3 regions of the Streptomyces sp. NPDC056144 genome follow, and region 2 is predicted to be linked to each of the others. Evidence: predicted binding sites of a transcription regulator. Region 2 holds the regulator's gene; each other region holds the start of a gene.
The links. The regulator HrcA, encoded in region 2, represses chaperone genes, less so after heat shock. The targets are predictions, from matches to a motif close to TTNGCACTCNGNNNNNCNGAGTGCNAA.

Region 1 (6,258 bases), on a different contig from region 2:
CGGGCGCGGAGGGCGCCATCAGGTTCGTGAACGGGAACGCCTTCGCCGCCGACGGGATCGACGAAATCGACGGCCCGTACGACCTCGTCTACGACTCCGGCTGCCTCCACCACCTGCCCCCGCACCGCCGCGTCAGCTACCTCGCGCTCCTCGGCCGCGTCCTCGCGCCCGGCGGGCACTTCGCGCTCACCCAGTTCGCCGCCGGCGAGGGCGGCATGGGCTCGGAGCTGCCGGACGCCGACTTCTACCGGAAGGGGCGGCTGGACGGCGGACTCGCCTTCACCGCCGACGAGTTGCGCGCGCTCTTCGCCGACCTGAACGAGGTCGAGATCCGGCGCATGCGCGACGAACCGGCGGAGTCGGAGCGCTTCGGGGAGTCCTTCCTCTGGACGGGGCTCTTCCGCCGCTGACCCCGGCCGGATTTCATGATCATCTCGGGTGCACAATGGCCGCATGTCAAAGACGACTAATGCACCCAACCACCCCAACAGCCCCAACTCCCCGAAAACAGCCACCCTCGACGACGCCGACTCCGTCAGCCGCTCCCTGGCCCGCGCCTTCCACGACGACCCGATGATGGGGTTCTTCTTCCCCGACGCGGCCACCCGCGAGGAGACGCTCGGCCGCTACTTCTCCACCCTCTTCACCCGCCAGTACGCCCAGAACGCCGTCTGCGAACTCACCGAGTCCGCGGCGGCGTTCTGGGTTCCGGCCGAAGCCGCCGAGAAGGCCGCGCCCGATGCCGGCACCATCGCCGAGCTCACCGCCCTCCTCGGCGACACCGCGCCCCTCTTCGGGCAGGCCGTCGCCGCCTCCGAGGCGCACACCCCCGAGGAACCGCACTGGTTCCTGGCCGTCATCGGCGCCGACCCGGCCGCCCAGGGCCAGGGCCACGGCGCCGCACTCCTCCGCTCCGGCCTCGCCCAGGCCGACGCGGCCGGCCTGCCCGTCTACCTGGAGTCCTCGAAGGAGAGCAACCTCCCCTTCTACGCGCACTTCGGCTTCGCCGTGCGCGAGGAACTCCGCCTGCCCGGCGGCGGCCCGAAGCTGTGGTCGATGTGGCGCGAGGCGCAGGTCTAAGCCCCCTTCAGGTACGCCGCCAGCCGGTCGTACTGCTCCCGCACGCCCGCCTCCATCCCCGCCGCGAGCGCCTGGTCCCTGATCTCGTTCGAGGGCCAGACCGACGTACTGGTCAGCGCGGTCCCGCCGTCGGGCGTCGCGTCGAAGGTGAGGGTGACGCGGACCGGATCGGCGTCCGGCATCTGCTCGAAGACCTCCGTGTAGTCGAGCCGCTCGGCCGGGACGACCTCCTCGTACGTACCGGAGAAGACGATCTCCTGGCCGTCGGGCGCGGTCTGCCCCCAGCGCCAGGCGCCGCCCACCCGCAGGTCGACGTCGACGACCGTCGTGGTCAGCGCGGAGGAGCCGTACCACTCCCGTACCTGCTCGGGGCGCGTCCACGCCTCCCAGAGGCGGCCCGGCGGGGCGTCGAAGGTGCTGGTGATGACCAGCTCCCGGTCGGACGGTGTCGTCAGCAGCGTGACCATGAGAGCGATCCCTTCCGAGGGGGGCTTCCCCTCCAGGATCCACGGAACGCCCGAGGGCGGCACCCCCACACGGGGAGTGCCGCCCTCGGTCGCGTTCAGCGATGAACCACCGATCCCTGGGGATCAGAAGTCCATGTCACCGCCCGGCATGCCGCCGCCGGCGGGCGCGCCCGCCTTCTCCGGCTTGTCGGCGATGACGGCCTCGGTGGTGAGGAACAGCGCGGCGATCGACGCGGCGTTCTGCAGCGCGGAGCGCGTGACCTTCGCCGGGTCGATGATGCCCTCGGCGATGAGGTCGACGTACTCGTTGGTCGCGGCGTTGAGGCCGTGGCCGACGGGCAGGTTGCGGACCTTCTCCGCCACGACGCCGCCCTCGAGGCCGGCGTTGACGGCGATCTGCTTCAGCGGGGCGTCGAGCGCCTTGCGGACGATGTCGGCACCGGTGGCCTCGTCACCCGAGAGCTCCAGCTTGTCGAACACACCGTCGGCCTGGACGAGGGCGACGCCACCGCCGGCGACGATGCCCTCCTCGACGGCCGCCTTCGCGTTGCGAACGGCGTCCTCGATGCGGTGCTTGCGCTCCTTGAGCTCGACCTCGGTCGCGGCACCGGCCTTGATGACGGCCACGCCGCCGGCCAGCTTCGCGAGGCGCTCCTGGAGCTTCTCGCGGTCGTAGTCCGAGTCGGAGTTCTCGATCTCGGCGCGGATCTGGTTCACGCGACCGGCGACCTGCTCGCTGTCACCGGCACCGTCGACGATGGTGGTCTCGTCCTTGGTGATGACGACCTTGCGGGCGCGGCCCAGCAGGTCGAGGCCCGCGTTCTCCAGCTTGAGGCCGACCTCCTCGGAGATGACCGTGCCGCCGGTGAGGATGGCGATGTCGTTCAGCATGGCCTTGCGACGGTCGCCGAAGCCCGGGGCCTTGACCGCGACGGACTTGAAGGTGCCGCGGATCTTGTTGACGACCAGGGTCGACAGGGCCTCGCCCTCGACGTCCTCGGCGATGATCAGCAGCGGCTTGCCCGACTGCATGACCTTCTCCAGGAGCGGAAGGAGGTCCTTCACGGAGGAGATCTTGGAGTTGACGATCAGGAGGTACGGGTCGTCGAGGGACGACTCCATGCGCTCCATGTCGGTGGCGAAGTACGCCGAGATGTAGCCCTTGTCGAAGCGCATACCCTCGGTGAGCTCCAGCTCCAGACCGAAGGTCTGGGACTCCTCGACGGTGATGACGCCTTCCTTGCCGACCTTGTCCATCGCCTCGGCGATGAGCTCGCCGATCTGGGTGTCGGCGGCGGAGATGGAGGCCGTGGAAGCGATCTGCTCCTTGGTCTCGACATCCTTCGCCTGCTCGAGCAGGGCGCCGGAGACGGCCTCGACGGCCTTCTCGATGCCGCGCTTGAGGGCCATCGGGTTGGCACCCGCGGCGACGTTGCGGAGGCCCTCGCGGACGAGCGCCTGGGCGAGAACGGTGGCGGTGGTCGTACCGTCGCCGGCGACGTCGTCCGTCTTCTTGGCGACTTCCTTGACCAGCTCGGCGCCGATCTTCTCGTACGGGTCCTCGAGCTCGATCTCCTTGGCGATGGAGACACCATCGTTGGTGATCGTGGGGGCGCCCCACTTCTTCTCGAGGACGACGTTGCGGCCCTTGGGGCCGAGGGTGACCTTGACGGCGTCAGCGAGCTGGTTCATGCCGCGCTCGAGACCGCGCCGGGCCTCCTCGTCGAACGCGATGATCTTGGCCATGTGAAGTGGTCCTCCCGGACATGGGGTGGATAACGCTCCAGGACCGCGCCGACGCCCGCGACGGACGGCCTCCGCGACTCCGCGTGGTTCCTTGCCCCACCCGGACGGCGACCTCGTCTGCCCGATCCTCGTAGCACTCTCACCTTCCGAGTGCTAACGCCAATGATTAGCACTCGCCCTAGGAGAGTGCAAGCGACTCTCGATGATCGGGACGCACTCATGGGAGAGGGGTGCACCGCTCCGGGAACGCGTGAGGGGCCCGTATCCCCTCAGGGATGCGGGCCCCTCGACGGCGTTGCGTCGGTGGCCGATCGCGCCGCGCTCAGACGGCGAGCTTGACCATGTCCGCCTGCGGACCCTTCTGGCCCTGCGAGATCTCGAACTCGACTCGCTGTCCCTCTTCGAGGCTGCGGTAGCCATCCATCTGGATCGCGCTGTAGTGGACGAAAACATCCGCACCACCGTCGACCGCGATGAAGCCGTAGCCCTTCTCCGCGTTGAACCACTTGACGGTGCCCTGAGCCATGCCTAACTCCCCTATTACTGGCCCTTGCGCGGGCCCCGCACTTCGCGGAACCCGGGTCAGACCCTGCGCCGGAACGCGTCGACCGCCGCTGAATGTATCTGCCCAACTGCCCTCCGCAACAGGCCATTCGGGCGAGAATTCTGGGCACTGCTGAAAGGGGAATTGGGGATAATCCCCGGGCTTCCGGGGCAAGTCGGGCCCGGCAAAACGCGCAGAACGTACACAACGCTCACGCACTTTGGCTGCTTCCTGACGTGCAAGGACGCATTCTCATATGCGGGCGGCACGGGCAGCGGAGGGGGCTTCCCCAACTCTACCCCGCTCAACCATGCAGAATTGCCCCTTCCGCTTTATGGCGCGGAAGGGGCAATTCACGAAACTCGGAACGACTCGGAAGTGATCAGCCGCCGGCGACGGCCGGGATGATCGAGACGCCCGCGCCGGCCGGCGTGGCCGTCTCCAGGCCCTGCTCGAAGCGCACGTCGTCGTCGTTCACGTACACGTTCACGAAGCGGCGCAGCTTGCCCTGGTCGTCCAGGACGCGGGCGGCGATGCCCGCGTGGTTCTTCTCCAGGTCCGCGATGACCTCGGCGAGGGTCGCGCCCTCGGCCTGGACCTCGGACTGGCCGCCCGTGTAGGTGCGGAGGATGGTGGGGATGCGGACGTTCACGGCCATGTCTTCGTACCTCTCGGAGACGCTTGCAGAGCGACGCTTGCGGAGCGCGGGATCAGTGGGCCAGGCCCGCGTCGCGGAACGCGTCCAGGCTCGGGCGGATGGTGGCGGTCGCCTGCGAGGTCTCGGCCACCGCGTCCAGGGTCTTGAGGCCGTCGCCGGTGTTGAGGACGACGGTCGTGAGCTCCGGGTCGAGGAGACCGGCCTCGACGAGCTTCTGGGTCACGCCGACGGTCACGCCGCCCGCGGTCTCCGCGAAGATGCCCTCGGTCCGCGCGAGCAGCTTGATCGCGTCGACGACCTGCTCGTCGTTCACGTCCTCCACCGCGCCACCCGTCCGGCGGGCGATGTCGAGGACGTACGGGCCGTCGGCCGGGTTGCCGATCGCGAGCGACTTGGCGATCGTGTTCGGCTTCTGCGGGCGGACGACGTCGTGGCCGGCCTTGAAGGCGGCCGACACCGGGGAGCAGCCCTCGGCCTGGGCGCCGAAGATCTTGTACGGCTTGTCCTCGACGAGGCCCAGCTTGATGAGCTCCTGGAGACCCTTGTCGATCTTCGTGAGCTGCGAGCCGGAGGCGATCGGGATGACGAGCTGGTCGGGGATGACCCAGCCGAGCTGCTCGCAGATCTCGTACGCGAGCGTCTTGGAGCCCTCGCCGTAGTACGGGCGCAGGTTGACGTTCACGAAGCCCCAGCCCTCGCCGAGCGGGTCGCCGATGAGCTCCGAGCAGAAGCGGTTGACGTCGTCGTAGTTGCCCTCGATGCCGACGAGGTCGCCGCCGTAGACGGCGGCCATGACGACCTTGCCCTGCTCCAGGTCGTGCGGGATGAACACGCAGGAGCGGAAGCCGGCGCGGGCGGCGGCGGCGCCGACGGCGCCGGCCAGGTTGCCGGTGGAGGAGCAGGAGAGGGTGGTGAAGCCGAAGGCGCGGGCGGCTTCGAGCGCCTGGGCGACGACCCGGTCCTTGAAGGAGTGGGTCGGGTTGCCGGAGTCGTCCTTGACGAAGAGCTTGCCGGGGGCGACGCCGATCTCGCGGGCGAGGTTGTCGGCCTGGACGAGCTTGGTCCAGCCGGGGTTCAGGTTCGGCTTCTCGGCGACGTCGGCCGGGACGGGCAGCAGCGGGGCGTAGCGCCAGATGTTGGCGGGGCCGGCCTCGATCTGCTTGCGCAGCGCCTCGGGGTCACCGGTGGGCAGGTCGTACGCGACTTCCAGCGGTCCGAAGCACAGTTCGCAGGCGAAGATCGGGCCGAGGGCGAAGACCTCGCCGCATTCGCGACAGGAAAGTCCGGAAGCGGGACCGAGGTCGACGGGGGAAGCGGCGGCGTTGTCGGTACCGGGGGAAGCGACAGTCTGTACAGCCATGGAGGCGAGGCCCTTTCTCCTCATCTTTCGCATGACGAATTTTTCGCCATGCGACGGATTTGGCACCTTCCCTAGCCGGGGGCCTCGCGGATACGAGACAAACCGACTGGAGGGTTGCCGGGGCTTCAACGGGCCGTTTCCCTCTGCCCCTCTGGATGAGCGGTATTCGATTGTGGAACGCGGTCGGCACCCCGACGTGCATCGGGGATCCGCGTTGCTCAAGACTGTAACCGAAGGCCTGGGCGCTCGGACGGGCCGTCCGTACCGCGAGATGGAGATCACGTGCTGGAAGAGGTGGAGCGCTGGCTGGCCCGGCGGTCCTGGTCCGTGGCCGACCGGCCGATGGAGCGGATCCTCGCCGCCAAGCGCAACACGAAGGTCAGCGTGGTGCTGCCCGCGCTGA
Region 2 (6,258 bases):
GGGCTACCACGGCCTGCCGGAGAAGACCTCCGAGGTCCTGGAGTCCGACGGCTGGTTCCACACCGGGGACATCGGCGAGCTGTCCGCCGACGGCTACCTGCGGATCACCGACCGCAAGAAGGACCTCATCAAGACGTCCGGCGGCAAGTACATCGCGCCGGCCGAGGTCGAGGGCCAGTTCAAGGCCGTCTGCCCGTTCGTCTCGAACATCCTCGTCCACGGCGCCGACCGGAACTTCTGCACCGCGCTCATCGCCCTCGACGAGCCCTCCATCCTCGGCTGGGCCGCCGACCACGGCCTCGGCGGGAAGCCGTACGCCGAGGTCGTCGCCGCGCCGCAGACCCAGAAGCTCATCCAGGGGTACGTGGACCGGCTCAACGAGGGCCTCCAGCGCTGGCAGACGATCAAGAAGTTCCGGCTCCTTCCCCGCGACCTCGACATCGAGCACGGCGAGCTCACGCCCTCGCTGAAGCTGAAGCGGCCGGTCGTGGAGCGGGAGTACAAGGCGCTCATCGAGGAGATGTACGAGGGCTCTCGCGAGGCCTGACCTGCGATGTAGTGGGTTGGCGGGAGTTATCCACAGGGTTGCTCCGTCGCCTCGGGCGGTACGGGACAATGGGCTCATGCCTTCCGTACTGCCCGATGGTGAGCCCATGCCCGAGACCGGGGCGCTGCCCGCGCACGCCCTGGAAGGGGCGGCCGAGCGGCCCCTCGGGTTCTATCTGCACGTGCCGTACTGCGCCACGCGGTGCGGCTACTGCGACTTCAACACGTACACCGCCAGCGAGCTGCGCGGTGCCGGCGGCGTGCTCGCCTCCCGCGACAACTACGCCGGGCAGGTCACCGAGGAGATACGGCTCGCCCGTAAGGTCCTCGGCGACGACCCCCGTCCCGTGCGGACCGTCTTCGTCGGCGGCGGGACGCCGACGCTGCTCGCCGCCGGGGACCTCGTCCGGATGCTGGGGGCGATCCGGGACGAGTTCGGGCTCGCGGACGACGCCGAGGTCACGACGGAGGCCAATCCGGAATCCGTGAACCCGGAGTACCTGGCGGAGCTGCGGGAAGGCGGGTTCAACCGCATCTCCTTCGGCATGCAGAGCGCCAAGCAGCACGTCCTGAAGATCCTCGACCGGACCCATACCCCCGGGCGGCCCGAGGCGTGCGTCGCCGAGGCGCGGGCGGCGGGGTTCGAGCACGTCAACCTCGACCTGATCTACGGCACGCCGGGGGAGACCGACGACGACTGGCGTGCGTCGCTCGACGCGGCGATCGGGGCCGGGCCCGACCACGTCAGCGCGTACGCGCTGATCGTCGAGGAAGGGACGCAGCTCGCTCGGCGGATCCGGCGCGGCGAGGTGCCGATGACCGACGACGACGTGCACGCGGACCGTTACCTGATCGCCGACGCGGCTTTCGAGGAGGCCGGGTTCTCCTGGTACGAGGTGTCCAACTGGGCCACCTCCGAGGCCGGCCGCTGCCTGCACAACGAGCTGTACTGGCGCGGCGCGGACTGGTGGGGGGCCGGGCCGGGCGCCCACTCGCACGTGGGGGGCGTGCGGTGGTGGAACGTGAAGCATCCGGGCGCGTACGCGGCGGCGCTCGGGGCGGGGAAGTCGCCCGGGGCCGGGCGGGAGCTCCTCTCCGAGGAGGACCGGCGGGTCGAGCGGATCCTGCTGGAGCTGCGGCTTCGGGAGGGCGTCGAGCTGTCGATCCTCAAGCCGGCGGGGCGGGCGGCTTCCCGGAAGGCCATGGAGGATGGGCTCCTTGAGCCCGAGGCTTACGAGGCGGGGCGGGCGATCCTTACCCTGCGGGGTCGGCTGCTTGCGGACGCGGTGGTGCGGGACCTGGTGGACTGAGGGCGGAGCCGCTTTCCGGGCGGTTCCTGTGGGCGTGGCCCTACCCGGGGCGCCGCGCCTCGGGTGCGGGTCCGGGCGCGGAAGCCTAGGCCCGGCACGGTGCGCCGTCCCGTGTGCCCACCCGTCCCGCCCTGCGGGACGATTGCCCACACGGGGGCCCGTCCCGTGTGCCCACCGGTCCCGCCTTGCGGGACGATTGCCTACACGGGGGAGGCGGCTCTTACGGCGCCGTCACGAAATCGATCAGTTCTTCCACTCGGCCCAGGAGTTCCGGTTCCAGGTCCTTGTAGGAGGTCACGCGGTTCAGGATCGCCTGCCAGACCGCGCCCGTGTTGTCGTGGGGCCAGCCCAGGGCCTGGCAGACGCCCGTCTTCCAGTCCTGGCCGCGGGGGACCCTCGGCCAGGCCCTGATGCCCACCGAGGACGGTTTCACGGCCTCCCAGATGTCGATGTACGGGTGGCCGACGACCAGGACGTCCTCGCCGGTCACCCGCGCGGCGATCCTCGACTCCTTCGAACCCGGGACCAGGTGGTCCACCAGGACGCCCAGCCGGGCGTCCGGGGCCGGGGCGAAGTCGGCGACGATGGCGGGGAGGTCGTCGACGCCTTCGAGGTACTCGACGACCACGCCCTCGATGCGCAGGTCGTCGCCCCACACCCGTTCGACGAGTTCCGCGTCGTGGCGGCCCTCCACGTAGATCCTGCCCGCCCGCGCCACGCGGGCCCGGGCACCCGGGACCGCGAGCGAGCCCGAGGCCGTGCGGGTGGGGCGGGCGGAGGACGACGGCGCGACGGGACGGATCAGGGTCACCACCCGCCCCTCCAGGAGGAAGCCGCGCGGGGCCAGGGGGAAGACCCGGTGCTTGCCGAAGCGGTCCTCCAGCGTCACCGTGCCCGCCTCGCAGCGGATCACCGCACCGCAGAAGCCCGTCGACACCTCCTCCACGACCAGGTCGTGGTCCGCCGGGATCTCCGGGACGGGGGCCGACTTCTTCCACGGGGGCGTCAGGTCCGGGTTGTAGCTGCGCATTTGGGGGACGTTATGACACCGCGAAGCGCCGTGCCAGCTCCTCGCGCTGTGTCCGGACGAACGTGGCGTCCACCACCGCCCCGTGGCCGGGGACGTACGCCGCGTCCTCGCCGCCCAGGGAGAGGAGCCGGTCCAGCGCGTCGGGCCAGCGGGACGGGATCGCGTCCGGGCCCGCCTGCGGCTCGCCCGACTCCTCCACCAGGTCGCCGCAGAAGACCACCTCGCGGGAGCCGGGGACGCACAGGGCCAGGTCGTGGCCCGTGTGGCCGGGTCCCACGTTCGCCAGGAGGACCTGGCGGCCGCCCAGGTCGAGCGTCCACTCGCCCGACACGAGGTGGCGCGGGGCGACCAGGACGTCCGCGGCCGCCTCCGCCTCCGCCGCGTCCAGCCCCTGCTTCACGGCGTCCGCGCGCATCTCCTCCCGGCCCCGGGCGGAGCCCAGGAGCTCGTCCGAGCCGACCGCGCCGAAGACCTCCGCCCCCGCGAAGACCGCCGTGCCGAGCACGTGGTCGAAGTGGGGGTGGCTGAGTGCGATGTGCGTCACCTTGCGGCCGCCCGTGAGCTCTGCCACCTGCGCCCGCAGTTCGGCGCCCTCGGCGAGCGAGGACCCCGTGTCGTACAGCAGGATCCCCCGTGCGCCCAGGACGAGCCCCACCGTCGCGTCCCAGCCCGGCAGTCGGCGCCTGCCCACTCCGTCGGCGAGCCGCTCCCATCCGTACGCTTCCCAATCCGTCTCCATGGGGCGACGCTAACGGGTGCGCCGCCTCCTCCTTGCCAGGAGCGTTGCCCGCCGCCGTACACTGGCCGGGGGATTGCTGGCACTCAGACAGGGCGAGTGCCAAAAGCGGAGCAACCGGATCGACTGACCGACAGCTGGAGGTGCGCACGATGCTCAGCGAACGCAGGCTGGAGGTGTTGCGCGCCATCGTCCAGGACTACGTCGGCACCGAGGAACCCGTCGGCTCGAAGGCGCTCACCGAGCGCCACAAGCTCGGCGTGTCGCCCGCCACCGTCCGCAACGACATGGCCGTGCTGGAGGAGGAGGGGTACATCGCCCAGCCTCACACGAGTGCGGGGCGCATCCCGACCGACAAGGGCTACCGGCTCTTCGTCGACCGGCTCGCCGGCGTCAAGCCCCTGTCGACGCCCGAGCGGCGGGCCATCCACAACTTCCTCGACGGGGCCGTCGACCTCGACGACGTCGTCGGCCGCACGGTCCGGCTGCTCGCGCAGCTGACCCGTCAGGTCGCCGTCGTCCAGTACCCCTCGCTCACCCGCTCGACCGTCCGGCACGTGGAGCTGCTCTCGCTGGCCCCGGCCCGCCTGATGCTCGTGCTCATCACGGACACCGGCCGGGTCGAGCAGCGGGTCGTCGACTGCCCCGCGCCCTTCGGCGAGACCTCCCTCGCCGACCTGCGGGCCCGGCTCAACAGCCGGGTCGTCGGCCGCCGGTTCGCCGACGTGCCGCAGCTGGTGCAGGACCTCCCCGAGTCCTTCGAGGAGATCGAGGACCGCGCCACGGTCTCGACCGTGCTCGCGACCCTCCTCGAAACGCTCGTGGAGGAGCACGAGGAGCGGCTGATGATCGGCGGAACCGCCAATCTCACCCGCTTCGGACACGACTTCCCCCTGATGATCAGGCCCGTCCTGGAGGCCCTCGAGGAGCAGGTCGTGCTCCTCAAGCTGCTGGGCGAGGCCAAGGAATCGGGCATGACCGTACGGATCGGGCACGAGAACGCCCACGAGGGGCTCAGCTCCACCTCGGTCGTCTCGGTCGGCTACGGTTCGGGCGGCGAAGCAGTCGCCAAACTCGGCGTGGTCGGACCGACCCGCATGGACTACCCCGGAACGATGGGAGCGGTACGCGCAGTGGCACGTTACGTCGGACAGATCCTGGCGGAGTCGTAAGTGGCCACGGACTACTACGCCGTGCTCGGCGTGCGCCGCGACGCTTCCCAGGACGAGATCAAGAAGGCCTTCCGGAGGCTCGCGCGCGAGCTGCACCCGGACGTCAACCCTGATCCGAAGACGCAGGAGCGCTTCAAGGAGATCAACGCCGCCTACGAGGTCCTCTCGGACCCGCAGAAGAAGCAGGTCTACGACCTCGGCGGCGACCCCCTCTCGGCCTCCGGCGGCGGTGGCGCGGGCGGCTTCGGAGCCGGTGGCTTCGGCAACTTCTCCGACATCATGGACGCCTTCTTCGGCCAGTCCTCGCAGCGCGGACCGCGCTCGCGGACCCGCCGCGGCCAGGACGCCATGATCCGCCTGGAGATCGACCTCAACGAGGCGACCTTCGGCACCACCAAGGACATCCAGGTCGACACGGCCGTCGTCTGTACCACCTGTTCGGGTGAGGGCGCCGCTCCCGGCACCTCCGCGCAGACCTGTGACATGTGCCGCGGCCGCGGCGAGGTCTCCCAGGTCACGCGGTCCTTCCTCGGCCAGGTCATGACCTCCCGGCCCTGCCCGCAGTGCCAGGGCTTCGGCACCGTCGTCCCGACCCCGTGCCCCGAGTGCGCGGGCGACGGCCGGGTCCGTTCCCGCCGCACCCTCACCGTGAAGATCCCGGCCGGTGTCGACAACGGCACCCGGATCCAGCTCGCGGGCGAGGGCGAGGTCGGCCCCGGCGGCGGCCCCGCCGGCGACCTGTACGTGGAGATCCAGGAGACCCCGCACGAGACGTTCCAGCGGCGCGGCGACGACCTGCACTGCACGGTGACGATCCCGATGACGGCGGGCGCGCTCGGCACGAAGGTGCCGCTGCAGACGCTCGACGGCCTGGAGGAGATCGACATCCGTCCGGGCACGCAGTCCGGCCAGTCGGTCCCGCTGCACGGCCGGGGCGTCACGCACCTGCGCGGCAACGGGCGCGGTGACCTGATCGTGCACGTCGAGGTCCAGACGCCCGGCAAGCTCGACGCCGAGCAGGAGCGGCTCCTGCGCGAACTCGCCAAGCTGCGCGGCGAGGAACGGCCCACGGGCCAGTTCCAGCCGGGGCAGCAGGGGCTGTTCTCGCGACTGAAGGACGCCTTCAACGGGCGGTAGGCGCTCGGCTGGGGGTCCGGGGGTCGTCCCCCGGGTAGGCACAGTCAGCCGGGGCAGCAGGGGCTGTTCTCGCGACTGAAGGACGCCTTCAACGGGCGGTAGGCCCCTGAAGGCCGCCTTCGGCGGGCGATAGGTCCGGGTTGCGGGTTGTGCGTGTGAGAAGGGGCGGTATCCAGTGGATACCGCCCTTTCGCGTGACCTGACGTACCGATTCGGCCCGGAAGCAGGGGCATGACACGATGCCCATATGTCCACCACCGCACTGAACGATCTCTCTCGGTTTCCGATCGTGCAGGCCCCCATGGCGGGTGGCGGTTCCTGTCCCGA
Region 3 (6,258 bases), on a different contig from region 2:
GCTGCCGCAGCCGGGCCTGCCCGACCGCCGCCGTGACGAGCTCCGCCGGGTGGTCGCGGCGCAGCCGGGAGACGACCGCGAGCTCCTGGGAGGGCTCGTAGTCGCGCAGGGCGGCGAGGAGCGTCTGCCCCTCGGGCGTGAGTAGGGCGGTGAAGGCGGCGAGGTCGGTCACCCGTCCCATTGTGGTGCCTGCCGCGGGTCCGGGGCGCTGTGGGCCGCCCGGGGGACGAAGGTGACGGATTGGCGGTGTCGTGTCACGCAGAGCCACGAACGCTGACAGGATGCGGCGCCATACGGCTAGTACGACTAGTACGACAAGAGGAAGAATCCATGGTGAAGAGCGCGCGTCTTTTCCGGCGGACCCTCGGGGCCGCTCTCGTCGTCGCGGCACTCACGTCCGCCGCCACCGCCTGCTCCGAAGAGGCCGCCGAGCGCGGGCACGGGGCGCCGGCCCCCGCGCCGGGCCAGCAGGGGCGGCAGGGGCAGGGCCAGGGGCAGGCGGCCGGCTCGGGCGGCGCCCTGAACGCGTACGTCGAGAAGGTCAAGCGACAGCGGGCGGCGCGCGTGCTCGCCGCGAAGAAGTGGGGGCTCGCCAAGGCGCCCCTTGAGGCCCCGGCCCCGCCGAAGACCAAGCCGCGGATCACCACGCGCAAGGGCTTCGAGACGGACGGGGAGGGGCTGCCGCCGGTCTTCACCACCGTCCCGACCAAGCAGAAGGTCGTCTTCCTGACCATCGACGACGGCGCGGAGAAGGACCCCGAGCTGCTGCGGATGATGAAGGACCTGCGCATCCCGTACAGCGCCTTCCTCAGCGACTACGTCGTCAAGGACGACTACCCGTACTTCGCCAAGATGCAGAAGTCGCTGCCGGAAGGGGTCGCCCTCCACAACCACACGCTCAACCACCGCTACCTGCCGGCGCTCTCGTACACGCAGCAGAAGCGCGAGATCTGCGGCATGCAGGACGTCATCCAGAAACGATTCGGCAAGCGGCCCCCGCTCTTCCGCCCGCCCTACGGCAACTACAACGAGGACACCCTGCGCGCCGCGAAGACCTGCGGCGTCAAGGCGGTCCCGCTGTGGGCCGCCGAGGCCTTCCCCGACCACATGGAGTGGCGCGAGTGGGACCGGGACCTGCACCCCGGGGACATCGTCCTCACGCACTTCCGCGGCGAGGAGGACTGGAAGGGCTCGATGTCCGACATGGTCCGGCGGGTGATGAACGTGATCACGGCGAAGGGGTACGCGGTCGCGAAGCTGGAGGACTACGTATGAGCCGGCGGCGCGGTACGTGCGCCCTGATCGCCGCGACCCTGCTGCTCTGCCTCACCGGCTGCGCCTCCGCCGTCGACCCGCTGGAGCGCCTCGGCCGCAAGGCCGTGGAACAGACCCGCGAGGGGGAGCGCCGCGCGGGCGTGGAGCACGTACGCGCGGGCGTGGAGCACGTACGGGCGGAGGGGCTTCCCCTGGGCTGAAGGCTTCCCGGGAGGGCGAGGCGGGGCTCACCCTCCCGGGCACTCGCACGGCCCGCCCCCGCTGGTGCACACGCAGCGCTGCTCCGCCGGGGCCGGGGCCGACGGCGGGGCGGGGTGCGAGCGCGTCCACTCCTCCGTCCCCACCGCGACCGTCGCCACGGCGAGGAGTCCGGCCGCCAGGAACTGTGCTCCGGCACTCCAGGGCCAGCCGCCGCGCCGCAGCGCGAACGCGAGCAGCAGCAGGCCCGCCGTCATCGTGACGAAGAGCAGCACGGGGATCCAGTCCATCGGTGGCGGCCAGGTGTCCACCCGTTCGTGGACCGACGTCCAGGCGCGCAGCCCGAGCATGAAGAGGGTGATCAGGGCGAGGACGCCGTCGAGCAGGAGGAGCGCCAGGGCGAACAGGACGTCGTGGGCCGTGCGTACCCGGGGGCGGGGTGTGGTCGCCATGCCCGCACCCTCGTACGGAACCGCCGGCTCCGCGAGCACGTTGTCCTCACGGGACGGCAACAGCGCCGTGACGGCGGCTGGGATGACGGGTGCGACGACGCGCTCGACGGTCGGGAATTGGCACTCCGCTTGACCGAGTGCTAATCGCGGCCATAGTCTCGGCTCTGGCACTCCCCACTGGAGAGTGCCAACACAGCGACGGGCAGGTCCGGCACCCGCGACGACGGATCCACCTGGTCGCCACCTCAGACAGTTAACCCCGTAATCTCCGAAGGGGGAGGTCGGATCGTGACGACCACCAGCTCCAAGGTTGCCATCAAGCCGCTCGAGGACCGCATTGTGGTCCAGCCGCTCGACGCCGAGCAGACCACCGCCTCTGGCCTGGTCATTCCGGACACCGCCAAGGAGAAGCCCCAGGAGGGCGTCGTCCTGGCCGTGGGCCCGGGCCGCTTCGAGAACGGCGAGCGCCTGCCGCTCGACGTCAAGACCGGCGACATCGTGCTGTACAGCAAGTACGGCGGCACCGAGGTGAAGTACAACGGCGAGGAGTACCTCGTCCTCTCGGCTCGCGACGTGCTCGCGATCGTCGAGAAGTAATTCACCGAAGTATCTGCAACCAGATGCTTTGAGCTGCGCCCCTTGACCCCGCACCGGGCGTCCGGGGGCGCAGTTCGTTCCACCTGATTCCGAGAGGGCTGAACCGCTCCCATGGCGAAGATCCTGAAGTTCGACGAGGACGCCCGTCGCGCCCTTGAGCGCGGCGTCAACAAGCTTGCCGACACGGTGAAGGTGACGATCGGCCCCAAGGGCCGCAACGTCGTCATCGACAAGAAGTTCGGCGCCCCCACCATCACCAACGACGGTGTCACGATCGCCCGCGAGGTCGAGATCGACGACCCGTACGAGAACCTCGGTGCCCAGCTCGTGAAGGAGGTGGCGACCAAGACCAACGACATCGCGGGTGACGGCACCACCACCGCCACCGTGCTCGCCCAGGCCCTGGTCCGCGAGGGTCTGCGCAACGTCGCCGCCGGCGCCTCCCCGGCCGCCCTGAAGAAGGGCATCGACGCCGCCGTCAAGGCAGTCTCCGACGAGCTGCTCGCCACCGCGCGCCCGATCGAGGACAAGTCCGACATCGCCGCCGTCGCCGCGCTCTCCGCGCAGGACCAGCAGGTCGGCGAGCTCATCGCCGAGGCGATGGACAAGGTCGGCAAGGACGGTGTCATCACCGTCGAGGAGTCCAACACCTTCGGCCTGGAGCTCGACTTCACCGAGGGCATGGCCTTCGACAAGGGCTACCTGTCCCCGTACATGGTCACCGACCAGGAGCGTATGGAGGCCGTCCTCGACGACCCGTACATCCTGATCAACCAGGGCAAGATCTCCTCGATCCAGGACCTGCTCCCCATCCTCGAGAAGGTCATCCAGGCCGGTGGCAGCAAGCCGCTCCTGATCATCGCCGAGGACGTCGAGGGCGAGGCGCTCTCCACCCTCGTCGTCAACAAGATCCGTGGCACCTTCAACGCCGTGGCCGTCAAGGCCCCCGGCTTCGGTGACCGCCGCAAGGCGATGCTCGGCGACATGGCCACCCTCACCGGTGCCACCGTCATCGCCGAGGAGGTCGGCCTCAAGCTCGACCAGGCCGGTCTGGACGTGCTGGGCACCGCCCGCCGCGTGACCATCTCCAAGGACGCCACCACCATCGTCGACGGTGGCGGCAACGCCGAGGACATCGCCGGTCGCGTCGGCCAGATCAAGGCCGAGATCGAGTCCACGGACTCCGACTGGGACCGCGAGAAGCTCCAGGAGCGCCTCGCGAAGCTCGCCGGCGGCGTCTGCGTGATCAAGGTCGGCGCCGCGACCGAGGTCGAGCTCAAGGAGAAGAAGCACCGTCTGGAGGACGCCATCTCCGCGACCCGCGCCGCGGTCGAGGAAGGCATCGTCTCCGGTGGTGGCTCCGCGCTCGTCCACGCCGTCAAGGTCCTCGAGGGCAACCTCGACAAGACCGGCGACGAGGCCACGGGTGTCGCGGTCGTCCGCCGCGCCGCCGTCGAGCCGCTGCGCTGGATCGCCGAGAACGCCGGCCTCGAGGGCTACGTCATCACCTCGAAGGTGTCGGAGCTCGACAAGGGCCAGGGCTTCAACGCCGCGACCGGCGAGTACGGCGACCTGGTCAAGGCCGGCGTCATCGACCCGGTGAAGGTGACGCGCTCCGCCCTGGAGAACGCCGCCTCGATCGCCTCCCTGCTCCTCACCACCGAGACCCTCGTGGTGGAGAAGAAGGAGGAGGAGCCGGCGGACGCGGGTCACTCCCACGGCCACGGCCACTCCCACTGAGGCTCGTAGCGTCTGATCGCTCGTAGCGACCGCTCGCTTGTGGCGACTGCTCGCTCGTAGCCGATCGCCGAGGCCCGGTGCTCCCGTCGCGGGAGCACCGGGCCTCAGTGCTGTCCGGTCGCCGGGCTCACGCCTCGACCGCGCCGAGCTGGCCCATCAGGCCGAGCAGGTCGTACTGCCACCAGCCCTCGACGATCTTCCCGTCGTCCCGGAACCGGTGGATCACCGTGCCGGTCATGGAGACCTTCTGCCCGGTGGGCTGGAGCCCCATGAAGTCGCCGACGTGCGTGCCGTTCCACGTCCAGCGCGTGCAGACCCGGTCCCCGTCGGCGAGCTGGTCCTCGACCGTGAAGGCGAAGTCGAACGCCCCGCGCCACATCTCCGCCTCGCGGCGCAGCGCGTCCATGCCGTGGGCGTCCTGCGGGTTGGTGGGGTCGTGGTCGTGGTACCCCTCGGCGAACACCTCGTCCAGCGGCGGGAGCTCCTCGTCGGTGGTCGCGATCAGGTCGAAGAAGCGGCGGACGTTGGCCTTGTAGAGCGCCTCGTCCCGGACGACGTCCAGGTCGGTGAAGGTCGGCATCTCGTCGCAGAGGGCGACCATCTCCCGGAAGATCCGGTCGGTCTCGGGCAGTTGCGAGTTCCGCATGGCCACGTCGTACGAGGGGAACTCCACGATCTCCACGACGTGCGACGCGTCCGACCGGTCCTTCCCGACGATGCTGTGGATCGCGGTCCGCTTGCCCTCGGTCCGTTCGACCCACTGGTCCATGAGCCGGTTGAGGTCGTCGACCCGACTGGTCTTGCAGTCGATGATCTGTACGAATGTCATGGCGCCGCCTCCCGACCCAGACCCCCAGGTAGGACCCTTCCAGTCTAGGTCGCGGGGGCGTGGCGGCTACTGCGGACCGTACTTCCGTCCCGCCTTCGACGAGACCCCGCCGAGCAGCCCCCGCGGCGCCAGCTTCACCACACCCATGAGGGCCTTGTAGCGCGGGTCCGGGATCGACAGCGTCTTCCCCCGGTCCAGGTCGGCCAGCGCCGCCACGACCAGCTTGTCGGCGTCCAGCCACATCCACCCGGGGATGTTGTCCGTCCCCATCCCGGCCCGCTCGTGGAACTCCGTCCGTACGAAGCCGGGGCACAGCGCCATCAGCCGTACGCCGCTGCCCGCGAGGTCCCGCGCCGCGCCCTGGGTGAACTGCACGACCCACGCCTTCGAGGCGCCGTACGTGCCGCGCGGGAGGAAGGCCGCCACCGAGGCGACGTTGACGACCCCGCCCCTGCCCCGCCCCTTCATCGCCGAGGCGGCGGCCGAGGTCAGCCGGAGGACGGCCTCGCAGTGGACCGTCAGCATCTTCAGCTCGTCGGCCATGGAGACTTCGAGGAAGCGGCCCTTGTTGCCGAAACCGGCGTTGTTCACGAGCAGGTCGACGGGGTGCTTCGGGTCGGAGAGCCGCGCCTCGACGGCGGCGATGCCCTCCTCCTCGGAGAGGTCCGCGGCGAGCACCTCGGCCTCGACGCCGTGCCGGTCGTGGAGCTCGGTCGCCTGCTCCCGCAGCCGCTTCACGTCCCGCGCGACGAGCACGACATCGTGCCCGTCCGCCGCCAGCTTCCGCGCGAAGGCGGCCCCGATGCCCGCGGTGGCGCCTGTGATCAGTGCAGTCGTCATACGGGCACGGTAGTGCCCCGGCGCATGACGGTCCCCGCCCCGGGCCGCTGTTACGCGCCCGCGTACTTCTCGGCGTACTGGCGTGCGAGCGCGAGCAGCCCCGACTCCATCCACTCGGCGGCCGCCAACGTCCTTGGCAGCAGCGTGCGTTCGACCGTCGAGGCGCGGTGCAGGAGGGCGACCGTGATGTCGTGGTCCGGCCGGCGCACGACCGTGATCGCGTCCCCGGCCCGCACCTCGCCCGGCGCGATCACCCGGAGCAGTGCGCCGGGGCCGGCGGTCGACAGGGTGAACCGCTTGACCCAGCCCTTCTCGCCGACGAAGCCC

Region 1: the regulator HrcA is predicted to act here: its motif matches at 3,460-3,486, upstream of groL (chaperonin GroEL).
Region 3: the regulator HrcA is predicted to act here: its motif matches at 2,043-2,069, upstream of groES (co-chaperone GroES).

What each region holds. Positions count from the first base shown of each region.
Region 1 is NZ_JBHJVF010000014.1:115,546-121,803, reverse strand. It holds gene ACFC0Z_RS30935 (class I SAM-dependent methyltransferase) at 1-410, shown strand, start outside; gene ACFC0Z_RS30930 (GNAT family N-acetyltransferase) at 454-1,080, shown strand; gene ACFC0Z_RS30925 (SRPBCC domain-containing protein) at 1,077-1,547, opposite strand; gene groL (chaperonin GroEL) at 1,671-3,293, opposite strand; gene ACFC0Z_RS30915 (cold-shock protein) at 3,616-3,819, opposite strand; gene ACFC0Z_RS30910 (MoaD/ThiS family protein) at 4,220-4,495, opposite strand; gene thrC (threonine synthase) at 4,548-5,855, opposite strand; SAM riboswitch class I at 5,873-6,017, opposite strand; gene ACFC0Z_RS30900 (glucosyl-3-phosphoglycerate synthase) at 6,138-6,258, shown strand, end outside.
Region 2 is NZ_JBHJVF010000005.1:278,255-284,512, forward strand. It holds gene ACFC0Z_RS17910 (AMP-dependent synthetase/ligase) at 1-547, shown strand, start outside; gene hemW (radical SAM family heme chaperone HemW) at 624-1,856, shown strand; gene ACFC0Z_RS17920 (DUF3097 domain-containing protein) at 2,077-2,886, opposite strand; gene ACFC0Z_RS17925 (MBL fold metallo-hydrolase) at 2,897-3,625, opposite strand; gene hrcA (heat-inducible transcriptional repressor HrcA) at 3,775-4,794, shown strand; gene dnaJ (molecular chaperone DnaJ) at 4,795-5,931, shown strand; gene ACFC0Z_RS17940 (nitronate monooxygenase) at 6,179-6,258, shown strand, end outside.
Region 3 is NZ_JBHJVF010000010.1:227,112-233,369, reverse strand. It holds gene ACFC0Z_RS27235 (SAM-dependent methyltransferase) at 1-181, opposite strand, end outside; gene ACFC0Z_RS27230 (polysaccharide deacetylase family protein) at 331-1,275, shown strand; gene ACFC0Z_RS27225 (hypothetical protein) at 1,272-1,475, shown strand; gene ACFC0Z_RS27220 (DUF6234 family protein) at 1,503-1,925, opposite strand; gene groES (co-chaperone GroES) at 2,214-2,522, shown strand; gene groL (chaperonin GroEL) at 2,634-4,262, shown strand; gene ACFC0Z_RS27205 (ester cyclase) at 4,390-5,091, opposite strand; gene ACFC0Z_RS27200 (SDR family NAD(P)-dependent oxidoreductase) at 5,158-5,931, opposite strand; gene ACFC0Z_RS27195 (MOSC domain-containing protein) at 5,982-6,258, opposite strand, start outside.